Regions from separate parts of the Cetobacterium sp. ZWU0022 genome, predicted to be linked through region 3. Evidence: riboswitches for the same ligand, from Rfam matches in the RefSeq annotation. Region 3 holds a riboswitch; each other region holds the start of a gene.
What was found. A riboswitch is a leader RNA that binds a small molecule or an ion and turns the genes downstream of it on or off. The one in region 3 is predicted to bind cobalamin.
Positions count from the first base shown of each region.

Region 1: linked by a shared signal. The riboswitch ahead of L988_RS05445 (TonB-dependent receptor) and the one ahead of L988_RS09570 (cobyric acid synthase) in region 3 are both predicted to bind cobalamin.
Region 2: linked by a shared signal. The riboswitch ahead of L988_RS06755 (sirohydrochlorin cobaltochelatase) and the one ahead of L988_RS09570 (cobyric acid synthase) in region 3 are both predicted to bind cobalamin.

Region 1 covers NZ_JRJZ01000057.1:3,204-7,498, forward strand. Annotated here, with positions in the region: gene L988_RS05435 (DMT family transporter) at 1-77, shown strand, start outside; gene L988_RS05440 (hypothetical protein) at 91-678, opposite strand; gene L988_RS05445 (TonB-dependent receptor) at 638-2,608, opposite strand; cobalamin riboswitch at 2,615-2,805, opposite strand; gene L988_RS05450 (NlpC/P60 family protein) at 2,878-3,345, opposite strand; gene L988_RS05455 (META domain-containing protein) at 3,332-3,718, opposite strand; gene L988_RS05460 (hypothetical protein) at 3,761-4,295, opposite strand, start outside.
Region 2 covers NZ_JRJZ01000083.1:22,182-26,476, reverse strand. Annotated here, with positions in the region: gene L988_RS06760 (ABC transporter ATP-binding protein) at 1-1,360, opposite strand, end outside; cobalamin riboswitch at 1,515-1,691, shown strand; gene L988_RS06755 (sirohydrochlorin cobaltochelatase) at 1,812-2,654, shown strand; gene L988_RS06750 (ABC transporter substrate-binding protein) at 2,703-3,560, shown strand; gene L988_RS06745 (iron ABC transporter permease) at 3,593-4,295, shown strand, end outside.
Region 3 covers NZ_JRJZ01000117.1:103,752-108,046, forward strand. Annotated here, with positions in the region: gene cbiB (adenosylcobinamide-phosphate synthase CbiB) at 1-708, opposite strand, end outside; gene L988_RS09570 (cobyric acid synthase) at 705-2,192, opposite strand; cobalamin riboswitch at 2,320-2,497, opposite strand; gene L988_RS09575 (YMGG-like glycine zipper-containing protein) at 2,653-2,991, opposite strand; gene L988_RS13695 (hypothetical protein) at 3,017-3,175, opposite strand; gene L988_RS09580 (flavin reductase family protein) at 3,330-4,007, shown strand; gene L988_RS09585 (MATE family efflux transporter) at 4,080-4,295, shown strand, end outside.

The sequences.
Region 1 (4,295 bases), on a different contig from region 3:
CAGATATTTTCAGTATGATAGGTGGTCTTATAATTATTGGTGCTGCATTATTTAATTATAAATTATCAAAAAAGTGATTGCAAATTGCAATCACTTTTTTAATTCATCTATTATGCTACTCAATTTTATATTTTGACCTTTTTTATACTCCTGATATTCAGGTATCGCTTTATCATCTATAAAACAATATTCTTTCTCATCCAAAGAAAACTTTTTCAAAATTTTATCATAAATGCAAACCTCTTCTTTTTCAATTCTTATTACAGTTGATTTCCCTTTTTTACACGGTTCAAGAGGAGAACAAGTTTTAAAACAATCACTCTTTTCATATATTTTATAAGAAATATATCTACAGCATATAGGTCTAAAATCATATATCAAACAACTTTTACTCTCTTTATCATGAAAATAACATGCCTTATCCTCTAATTTATTCCTTAAAATTTTCTCTTTAACAATATCATTAGAACTAATAAAGTTTAATATCTCTGCTTTTTCTTTTAAAGATATCAAAGAATAATCCCAATTACAACAACCACAACTATTACTCGTCTGATTACAAACTCTTTCACCGTTTAATTTTACAATTTTTTCTTTAGCTTCCTTTAAAATATTTCTCAGCCTCTTCATAACTACCTTAGAATTTATAAGTCGCTTCCAACGTATAAATTCTTCCATCCCCTCTATTATATTGTCTTGTATCATCCCAATATCCCACATATGTTGCATATTTTTCATCAAACAAATTATTAACTCTTCCAGTTAATGTAAGAGATTCTAAAGGTTTATAAGACAATGAAATATCAACAGTTGCATAATCTCCTTGATCCTTTTTTCTGATATTTGTAGGATCATCCGAGTCAAAATATCTTCCATAGTAAATTACATCTGCGTTTCCAACTATTTTAGGTGTAAATTCATATCTTGCACCAAATCCCAATTTCCAATTAGGAATAAAAGGAACCTCTTTATCTTTTAAACTATCAAATTTAGAATCTTTTATTTTGTGATATATATATGTTATTGATGTATTTAAAGTAAGCTTTTCAAAATAATGTTCTGCAAAAATTTCTACACCGTATCTCTCAGTATCTCCAATATTATAATATGGGAAATTCGAATACTCCTCACCACTATAATAGATTTCATCTCTTGTCATCTTATAGAATGTTGACAAACTTATATATGTATCATTTATATAATCTTTCACACCAAACTCTATTGTATCTTGTGTTTGTGGGTTTAATTTTTCAGCATTTACTGTATAACGCATCTCTGATATTAACGGAGTTCTAAAATCTCTAGATAATTTTCCATAAACAACGCCTGATTCATTATAGGAATATCTCGTTTCCAAAGTGTAAGAATAGTCATTATACTTTGTCTTATTTTTAGTATCCCACTTCTCTTCTGGAATAGGTGATCTATTTCTAAAATAATAGTTATACTCTGCAGTATTGTATCTAACACCTTGTAAAAATGTAAATTTACCTCTTTTATTTTCATTCATTAAGAATATTCCATAACTATCTTTTGTTGAATCATCTAATTTTTTCTCTTTCTGGGGAGTCGCAATCTCTTTAGTTAAATCAGTTCCTAACATAAAATAATCACTCTCTGTATAATTATGTTTCACTTGAACTTTTCCATATATTTTCTCTTGATCATCTTCATGCTTTATTTCCCCCTTTTTAGGGTTGTGTGTTTCAAATTTCTTTTCATAAAAACCTAAATAAGAGTATAGTTGAGTTTTTTTACTCAAATCATATCTATATCCTAAGTAATAATCATTGCTATGTGATTCACCTCTTGAAATATTCCCCGGATTTCTACTATCATTTTCATAAATATCCTCTGGTACATCACCATCTTTAGCATATTTTTTTTCATCTCTTGTATATCTAAAGTCAATCTCTCCATCATTTAAATTATATTTTGTACTTAGCACAAAGTTCTTTCTTTTACTAAATATATCTCCATATTCATCGCCTCTTTTATCACTTCTTTGTAAGCTAGAGTTATATCCAATACTTGTTGCAATTTTTTCTGTCATTTTTGTATTCACACCAACACCAAATTTATTAGATTCATGACTTGATACAGATCCTGATATATGCCCTGAATAATTTTTCCCCTCTGAAAATGAATCAATTTTTTTTAATCTAATATTTACAATTCCTCCAATAGCTCCATCACCGTATAAAATCCCTCCACCGCCAGGAACAACTTCTACTCTTTCAATATTTGCTATTGGAATATTTGTTATCTGATCTCCTTTTATAGGTACTCCATCCAATGTTACTATGGTATTTTTTTCTGCATGAACAGGACTCCCTGCTCCACGCACATCAAATCTAATACTATCATAATAATGTGATACAATAACTCCAGGTGCCATCCTTACAATATCCACAAGATTTTGAGCCCCTTTTTCAACTATCTCTTCACTTGTTATAACTGTTATATTCGCTCCTGTTTCTTTGATATTGGTTTCAAAATTATCTGTGGTTATAACACTTTCTTCCAGTTTTATAATCCTCTCATCTAACTTTGAATAAGCCAAAGTTGTGTAAGTCAAAAGACTTAGCACCATGATTTTTCTATTCATTTTTCCTCCCTCGAAGTATCATCTTAAAAGTATCCTGACTCATTTCACCCTACTCGCACCTCTTCCCAAGTTACCTCAGTGAGCTTTTGTGCTTTCGTCAATTTTACAGTGGCGGGGCCGTAGTGGAATTTAACCACACTTCCATATTAAGATGTTATTTTTTAGTACTTCACATGTTAACACATCTTACTTAATATTTTCCAATATAATTTTTTTATAACAAAAACTTTATCTGTACATTTAAAATATAATAACAATTTAGGTATAATTTACAAAACCTTTCTAACTTGCCACAAATGCTTACTCCAATAATCATCAACCTCAGAGATAATCACCCCTCTAGAGGTTGATGCATGTAAAAATCTATTATTTCCTAAATAAACACCTACATGACGTATTTTTTTTCTACCAATTTTAAAAAATAACAAATCTCCAACTTCCCAGTGAGTTCTATTTTTTATTTTTTTCCCTTCTAAGGACATCTTTTCAGTTGTCCTAGGTAAACTAACTTCAAACTTCTGTTTATATAAGTGTTGCATAAGAGCTGAGCAATCTACTCCTGATTTAGTAGTTCCACCTAATCTATATTTAGTCCCCTTCCAATTGTTGTAAAAGCCTGAAATTTTAACTACTCTAACCTGTCTTTCTTTTTCACTAATTTTAGCTGATGAGCACCCTGTCAACAAGAGTAAAAACAAAATCATTATATTTATTAATATTTTTTTATTTCTTAACAAAATTTAATTCCACTCCACTTTTTGTAACTATTCGAATTCCATTTTCTGTTATTCTAACCTCTTGTGCTTCTTTTAAGTTTTTTAAATACCCTTGCTCTTGTAACATTAAATTTTCTGGTCCCATCATTCTAGTTGTACCTATTTCCCCCACAGAAATTTTATCTCCATCTATTTTATAAGTTGCAAAATATCTATTCACTCCAGAATTACCTACTATTTTTTCCTTCTGAAAAAAAACATCAATCTGACTTTCTTCAATTACATTCTCTAAACTGTAAGTATTATCGAGAACTTTTGATAACACATCTACCTTTTTAGCAAAACATCCTCCCATTAAAAAAATCGCAAACAAAACTAATACCAATTTCTTCATAATTTCACACCTCACCTTTTTTATTTAATAATATTTTATAAACTAATTTTCTATATAAAACTTTAAACGAACACTCTCTATAATATTTTCATTTTTATCAAAAATTTTATAATTAATTTCCGACCCTTGAATTAAATGATTTAACTTATCAATACAAATAGAAGCTCTTCCATTTTCAATTTTCATTCTTCCAAAATCTAAATCTATCTCTTCACTTTCTCCAAACTCATCTATCTCTTCTTCTATATCATTTACTTTTATTTTAAGACCACTATATTTTCCAGACAATACTCCCGTTTCCTCTAATAAATAATACCCTTGAACCTCTCTAAAATCATCAATATATATTTTTTGCCCAGGTATATACCATTTATCTAAGGCTATCGTCTTTGAAACTTCATTTTTCATAGCTAATATAAAAACTTTATCAATCAAAACCTTTTTTACTCTATTGTAACTAAGACTTAATACCTCTCCCTCAATTCTATAATTCATATTTAAATCCAAGTTTTGAGGCAACTCTAACCCTATATAAATCTCTTTCGTATCATTAAATATATCATCATTTAACTGCTCG
Region 2 (4,295 bases), on a different contig from region 3:
TATCAAAAATCTCATATACATAGGATTTATCGATTGCAAATTTTATCTCTTCATCTGAGAAATTTTCTTTAACAAGAGTAATGTTTTCAATCATGCTTCCATTGATTATATAATCACTTTGATCTACAATGGCCAATTTGCTTAAATAACTTTTAAAAGTTATTTCGTTTAAAGGAATTCCATTGATTAAGATTTTACCTTCAGTTGGAATAAGAGATCTTTTTAAAAGAGAAGCAGTAGTACTTTTTCCAATTCCACTTTCACCGACTAAAGCGATTTTTTCGCCTTTATTTATTTTTAGATTAAAGTTTTTTAAAATACTGTTTTCTTCAAAAGAGAAGCTTATATCTTTAAATTCGATAGATTTAATCTGCTCGTTGAAATCAAAATTACCGTCAGGTCTATCTTTTAAATTTATAATCTCATTAAAACGATTAACTCCAGATATTCCTTTCTGATAAATATCAACTAAGCCAACCATTCTCATAATACGTAATCTAAATCGATCAACAAGCAATAAGAAAGATAGTATAATCCCCATAGTAACACCATCTTTTATATATAGATATCCACCTGCGAGTATAATTATAAGTTGGGTTATATTAGAATAGAATGTAACTCCAGAAACAATTAAACTAGATGGAATCATATTTTCCTTCTCGCTATTCAATAAAGATTGATTTTTTTCTAGAAATTTATTTTCTGCATATTTTTCTAAATGATTATCTTTTAAAAATGAGATGGTTCTTAGAGTGTCATGAAAATTAGAGGATAGTATTCCTGAGTTTTTTCGTACCAATCTATGTCCAGCTTTCATTTTTTTATTTTCTTTATATACAAAGAAAAGAGTCAATGGAAGAGGAAATAAAGTTATTAGAGATAACTTTAAATCAAAATCAATCATAATGAAAATGGATGCAATAATTGTAATAACCGAAAATATAAAGTCTTCTAATCCTCTGTGACAAAGTGTTGAAACACTATCTAAATCACTTATTACTCTAGAAATTAGATCACCACTTTGATTTTTTTTAAAAAATTCAGCAGGTTGAGATAATAATTTCTTCACAAGGTCATTTCTCATGGATTGTTTTATTTTACTTCCCATAAGTTTTCCATTAGCTTGAGAATGAACTGCAAAAGCTAGACGAAGTATATATAAAACTATTAAAATTATTGAAAACTTTAGCAGTAGATTTATATTTTTAGTTGGTAAGGCCTCATCAATTAAATTTTTTATTAAAAGAGGAGAGTAGATATCTATAGCAGTCATTGCTAGTCTTATCGAAAGAAAAAAGAGTAGTAATTTTCTTTCTTTTTTTAAATAATATAACAAAGATTTAGATGAAGTTATTTTCATAGAGTTATCTCCTTTGTGTGTTATTAATTTAATAGTAACTTTTTTTATATATAAAAGTCAATACTTTAAGATATAAATAATATAAATAATAGATGATAATGTTATAAATTTTAGATAATTTGATTGAAATTTGTACGATAAAGTGTTAATATTACATATAAAGAAGAGTAATGGTTCTATAGATTAAAAGGGAATTGAGTGTAAATCTCAAACGGTCCCGCCACTGTATAGAGGACAAAAGCAGTAATACCACTGAAATGAAAAGTTTTGGGAAGGGCTGTTAGTAGGATGAATCTAAGTCAGGAGACCTGCCATTATTAAAGATTCTGCGAGGACGGAGAAGCATAATATTGATATATTTGACTTCTCTTTAAAATTCATTGATAAAAGAGAGGTTTTTTTATTGGTGAAAAATTTGTATTACTATAAAAAATGTATATGAGGAGAGAAGATGGATTTTTATAAGGACTTAGAAAAAGGAGCGGTTGTAGTTGCTCATTTTGGAACTACACACGAGGATACTAGAGAGAAAACAATAGATGTTATAAATAAAAAGATAAAGGCTGAGTTTCCAAAATTGGATTTTTATCAAGTGTTTACTTCAAGAATAATAAATAGAATTTTAGCTAAAAGAGGAATAGAAAATTTAAATACAACTCAAATTTTAGAAAAATTACTGGTGGAGGGATATAAGCATGTAATCCTTCAGCCAACATATATAATAAATGGAACAGAGATGGAAGCATTAAAAAGAGAAGTTGAAAGTTTTACAGATAGATTTGAAGATATAAGAGTTGGAACTCCACTTTTGACATCAGTAGAAGATTACTTTCATCTTTTAGAAGTTTTAGAAGATGAGATAGGAGATTTATCGAAAAGTGAAGCTGTCGTTATGATAGGTCATGGAACGGAACATCCAGCACACTCAACATATCCTATGTTAGATTATATAGCTAGAGATTTAGAAAAACCTATTTATGTAGGAACTGTGGAGGGATATCCAGGGTTAGATAAGGTTGTTAAAGAGCTAAAGAAAGATGGAAAAGAGAAGGTTACACTTATGCCTCTTATGTTTGTTGCTGGAGATCATGCAAAAAATGATATAGCTGAAGACTGGAAAGAGGCTTTAGAAGAGAATGGGTTTGAAGTATCTTTAAACTTAAAAGGATTAGGAGAAATAGAAAGAGTTCAAAATATTTTTATTGAAAAGGCTAGAGAGTTAGAAAATATAAGACCTGAAGATATTCTTGTAAAAAAAGCTGAATATGCAAGAGGGAGAAAAGCAAGCCATTAAACTTGGAAGAGATAATCTCTTCCGTTTTTTATTCAAAGGAGAAAGAATATGAAAAAATTATTTTTATTTTTATTACTAACTACGCTTACCTTTTCAAGTGATTCTATAAGAGTTGTATCAACATCACAATTTACAACTGAGATGTTGTTGGCTATAGGAGCAGAAGATTATTTGATTGGAACATCTTTTTTAGATGATGAGATTCTTCCAGAGCTCCAACAGAAATATAATAAAATTCCTGTTTTAGCAGCAGGAGCCCCAACAAAAGAGTTATTTTATTCATTGAATCCAACTTTTTTAACAGGATGGCAATCAATAGCAACACCTAAAAATCTAGGAACTATTGAAGAATTAAAAGAAAATGGAGTAGAAGTTTTTTTTACAAAATCTCAAAAAACATCAAATATAGATGATATCTATGAGGATATTTTATATTTTGGAAAAAGATTTAATCTTGAAAAAAATGCAAATCAAGTTGTAAAAAATATGAAGTCAGAGATAGAAGAAGTGAAATCAAAAAATTTAGGAAAGAAAAAGATTAAAATATTTGCTTATGATAGTCAAGAGTCAGCACCATTTGTAATTGGAGGAAATGGAATAGGAAATACAATGATGGAAATAGCTGGAGCTGAAAATATTTTTAGAAAAAGTAGCTTTAGTTTTGGAACTGGAAGTTGGGAGAAAATATTAGATGAGAATCCCTTAGCAATAATTGTTATAGATTATGGAGATAAAAGTTATGAGTCAAAGATAGATTTCTTAAAAAATCGTTCTCCAATATCAGAGCTTGAAGCTGTAAAAAAAGATAGATTTATAAGAATACCTCTAAGTTATCTATCTTCGGGAATAAAAGTGAGTAAAGGAATTGAAAAAATTTCAGAAGGGTTGAGTGAGGAGCAAAAGTGAGAGTGCAGAGCAAAAATCTTATATTAATTTCAGTGACTTTAATATTTATTTTAGGAACTATAGCTGTTACAGTAGGAAGTGTTTCTCTATCACCATTGCATGTTTGGAAGATTATAATAAACAAAAGTTTGAATAGAGAGATTTTTTCTATCGAGTGGAAAAAGTCGACAGAGATGATTGTGTGGAATTTGAGAGTTCCAAGAGTCATATTATCTCTTTTAAGTGGTGGCGGATTGTCATTAGTTGGAATACTAATGCAAGCATTGACAAAAAACTCATTGGCAAGTCCATATATTTTGGGAATCTCCTCTGGAGCTAGTACTGGAGCTGTGATATCAATTGTTTTAGGAGGATTACTAGGAATAGGATTTTCTCCAGGGATAGGGGCTTTTATATTTGGAACACTGACAGCATTTTTAGTTTTTTATTTAGCTGGAAATGGAGGATACTCTAGTACAAAACTTGTATTAATAGGGGTAGCCGTGTCTTCGCTTTTTTCGGGAGTTACTACTTTTTTAGTTACAACAGCTAAAAATGAAGCTCAGTTGAGAGGAGCTATGTTTTGGATATCGGGAAGCTTAGCTGGTGCAAGATGGGATAGTTTGACAACTCTTTTTATTGTTCTTTTAATATCAATAGGACTTATTTCACTAAAGTATAGAGAACTAAATATTTTAATAGCTGGAGATGAGTTGGCAGAAACTTTAGGTGTGGATGTAAAAAGATTAAGGTTTT
Region 3 (4,295 bases):
AAAAAATATCTTTAAAGGTTTTTTCATTCCCATTCCCAAAAGAAAAGTTGCTATTGGAATAATTAAAGCTCCTGATAATCTAGCTGGTATAAGATTAAAGAGATCATCTATTTTTGCAGATGCCATTCCAAAATCAATATACTTTTCATTTTTATATCCAACCATAGAATCTAAAGTATTTATAGCTTTATATCCCATAGCTAAAGGTAATGCTAAAGAGACTCCATCAATCATTACTAAACTTCCCAAAAAAGCATAAAACATCGGTGCTATTATCCCATCCACAGAGTTCTCAGCTATAGTTTCCATTGTACTTCTCACAACTTGAACCTCATCCATTTCGCCTGTATCTCTACTTACAAGATATGATAGCTCTTTTTGAGCTCTTTCTAAATCGCCACTTTTTAAAATTTTATAAACTTTTATACCTTCAGCTCCTAAACTTTTTGTTGCTAAAGTTGTATAAAGAAAGAAAATTTCTAAGTATTCTGAGCTTTTAGCTATATAATAAGAAGCTATTGCCGTTGTAATTATAACAACTATAGCCATAATAGCTCCCCAAAATTTTTTATTTTTAAATTTATAGATATTTTTTTCTATTATATTTATATAGTTACCTATCAATCTAACTGGATGTGGAAACCAATACGGATCTCCAAACATCAAATCTAAAACATACGCTATTAAAAATTTTAATGTGAAGCTCATACCTCGCCCTCCAAAATCTTATAAATAGCTTTCATGTCTATATTCTCTCTAAATATTTCTTCTAATTTATCTAGTTCACGAAGTCTATATTCATCAAAATCCATCTCAGACTCTTTTTTTTCAAGACCTTTCTTCTCTCTAATTTTATTTAAAATAAAATCAGAAAACTCAGTATTATCAAAAATTCCATGTAGATAAGTTCCAAATATATTTTCATTTACTGTTGCAATCAATCTATTATCCTCTGTACACGAAATCTCTTTTCCAGATGTAACTCCTTGATGAATCTCATATCCCTTTACAAAAATACTTCCCATACCTTCTAATAAACCACTGTTACCATTTAATACTCCGGAGTATTGAGTTGTAACTTTTTCCTTTTCCATGACAGTTTCTATATCTAAAAGACCTAACCCAGGTAGCTCCTTTATATCTCCTTCAATACCATACGGATCTAAAACTCTCTCTCCTAAAATTTGAAACCCTCCGCATATCCCCACAATAGGAATGCCTCTTCTAGAAAGCTTTATAATCTCTTGAGCGATCCCTTTCTCTTTTATATCTTTCAAATCATCTATGGTATTTTTAGACCCTGGAATTATTATTAAATCTTCATCTCCTAATTCATGAGCTGATGTAATATATTTTATATTTACATCCTCATTTATTGAAAGAGCATCTATATCTGTAAAGTTTGATATATGTTTCAATTTTATAACCGAAATATTTATCTCACCTTTTTTATTTTTTATTTTATTAAACTTCTCTGTAACACCATCCTCATCCTCTATGTCTAGTTCAAAGTATGGCATAACTCCTAAGATTGGAACTCCTGTTAGCTCCTCGATTTTACTTAACCCTGGTTTTAATATATCAACATTTCCTCTAAACTTATTTATAATCACACCTTTTACTCTAGCTCTTTCATCTGGTTCCATCAAGCAAATTGTCCCATAAATTGAAGCAAAGACTCCACCTCTATCAATGTCTGCAACTAAAATAACAGGCGCATCTATCATCTCAGCTAACCCCATATTAACTATATCATCTTGCTTTATATTTAATTCAACAGGACTACCAGCTCCCTCAACAACACATATTTCACTGTTATTTTTTATATAATCATATGCAAGCATTATATCTTTTTTTAACTCTGTTTTATAACTTCCATACTCTAATCCACCCATGTTTCCGATAGATTTTCCATTTACAATAACCTGAATTCTTCTATCGCCAGTTGGTTTTAGTAAAATAGGATTCATAGTATAGTGAGCATCCACTTCACAAGCTACAGCTTGTACAGCTTGAGCTCTTCCCATTTCATGCCCAGATTTTGTTATATAAGAGTTCAGTGCCATGTTTTGAGATTTAAAAGGTAATACCGCGTGTCCGTCTTTAAAAAATGCTCTACATAAGCCCGTTACTGTTATGCTCTTCCCTGCTCCTGAAGATGTCCCAACAACCATTATATTCTTATGTTTCATATATCTTTCTCCTAACTTTAATTGAAGTTTAGCGGAAATATAAAAGTGCGAAAGTGAATAAAATTTTTATAATTAGAATTGAATGTAAACAAATCTAAATATAAATCTGTTCACCGCAGATTTTATATTTTCTTAAAATATTGATGGCAGATATCCTGACTCAGATTCATCCTACTCTTAGGCCTTCCCATAAAATTACAGTGGCTTAGTCTAATTTCGTCCTCCTTACAGTGGCGGGACCGTGTGAGATTTTCACTCATCTTTCCTTTTAATCAACTTCTTGAACCATTAATACTATACATATTTATCATAATTATACATAATGATAATGTACAAGTCAATCATTTTTAAAATTTATCGTTTATAAACAAAACTAAAATAATGCATTTAAACCTATCTTTAGTCATTTGTGTTAGAGATTATAACAAAAAGAGCCTTCAATTGAAGGCTCTTTAATCTTTTAATACGGTTGACTATAATACGGTTTTGTATTTTGCTGATTATTATATTGGTTATTATATTGTGGCTGAGTATATTGTGGTTGTTGCTGGTAATACGGTTGCTGATTCACATCTTTTATCGTTTGAGTTTGATCCTGAACTGATCCAACTAATGCTCCTGCCGCTGCACCTATTCCGGCTCCTAAAAGTGTAGCCTTACTATCTCCACCGATAGCTTGCCCTAGCAATGCTCCCGCTCCTGCACCAACTGTTGTTGAGCCTATTGTATTAGAACCTACATTAGAGCAACCTGATAAAATTAAAACTGAAAATATTGATACAATTAATATCTTTTTCATTTCATTCACTCCTTTTAACTATCTATTACTCTTCCACTATTACAGTTTTATTAATCATAAACTTTATTAGTGAGAATAAAAAGAATGGTGAAGCCAATCCAAAAGTTATTACAACTAATAGTGTCCACCCTAATAAAAACAATAAACTATCCGCAAATCCAACATCACATCTTAATCTTTTCATTTTTTCACCTCTTTTTTATTTTTAGTATTCTATATTAATATAATGTTTCTTTTAATTTTACAAGCTTTTTTTTACTTTCAGAAACTAGACATCGAATAATTATTGATGTATAATAAAAAGATAAGATAAAACATTTAAAGAAAGAGGAATCAAAATGACTAAAGAACTATTTAAAGGAAGTGTAGTTTTAAATCCTGTTCCAGCTGTAGTTATTACATCTAAAAATAAAGATGGTAAAGAAAATGCTTTTACCGTTGCATGGACTGGTACTATCTGTACAAACCCACCTATGCTTTCAATTTCAATTAGACCTGAAAGATTATCATATGAATATATAAAAGAAACTATGGAGTTTACCGTTAATCTTCCAAATACTTTCCAAGTTAGAGAAACCGACTATTGTGGAGTTATATCTGGTAGAGATGTCGATAAAATAAAACATCTTGGTTTAACTTCAAAGCCAGGACATCATGTAAATTCACCCTATATCGAGGATTTTCCTATAAACATTGAATGTAAAGTTAAACAAATCATACCTCTAGGAACTCATGATTTATTTTTAGCTGAGGTTGTTGGATCTCATATAAATAAAAATATAATCGATGAAAAGGGAAAGATTCACTTCGAATGGGCTAACTTAATAAACTATTGCCACGGAGAGTATTTCCCAATGTCTAAAAAACCTATTGGACAATTTGGATTCTCAGTAGCTAAAAACCCTCTTTTAATAGAGAAATATAAACATATCAAATCTTATGTTGAATATAAAGATGAAAGAAGCGTTAGAAAACCAAAGAAAAAAATTAAAACCAAAGCAAAAAAGAAAAAATAATAATTACAAATAAAAAGAGCAGATGGGCAGCTTATAACCCATCTGCTCTTTAATTTACAAAAGGAGTGTTATATGATTCAAAAATTTAAATTTGAAAAAAGCTTTATCAAAATGTTAATGGCTCTAGCCATTCCAATCATTTTACAAAGTTTGATTACGGCATCATTAAACTTATTAGACAACATCATGGTTGGAAAACTCGGAGAAAGCGAAATTGCTGCTGTTGGATTATCCAATCAATTTTATATGATTTTCTTCTACTCAGTTGCTGGAGTTGGTATGGGTGCC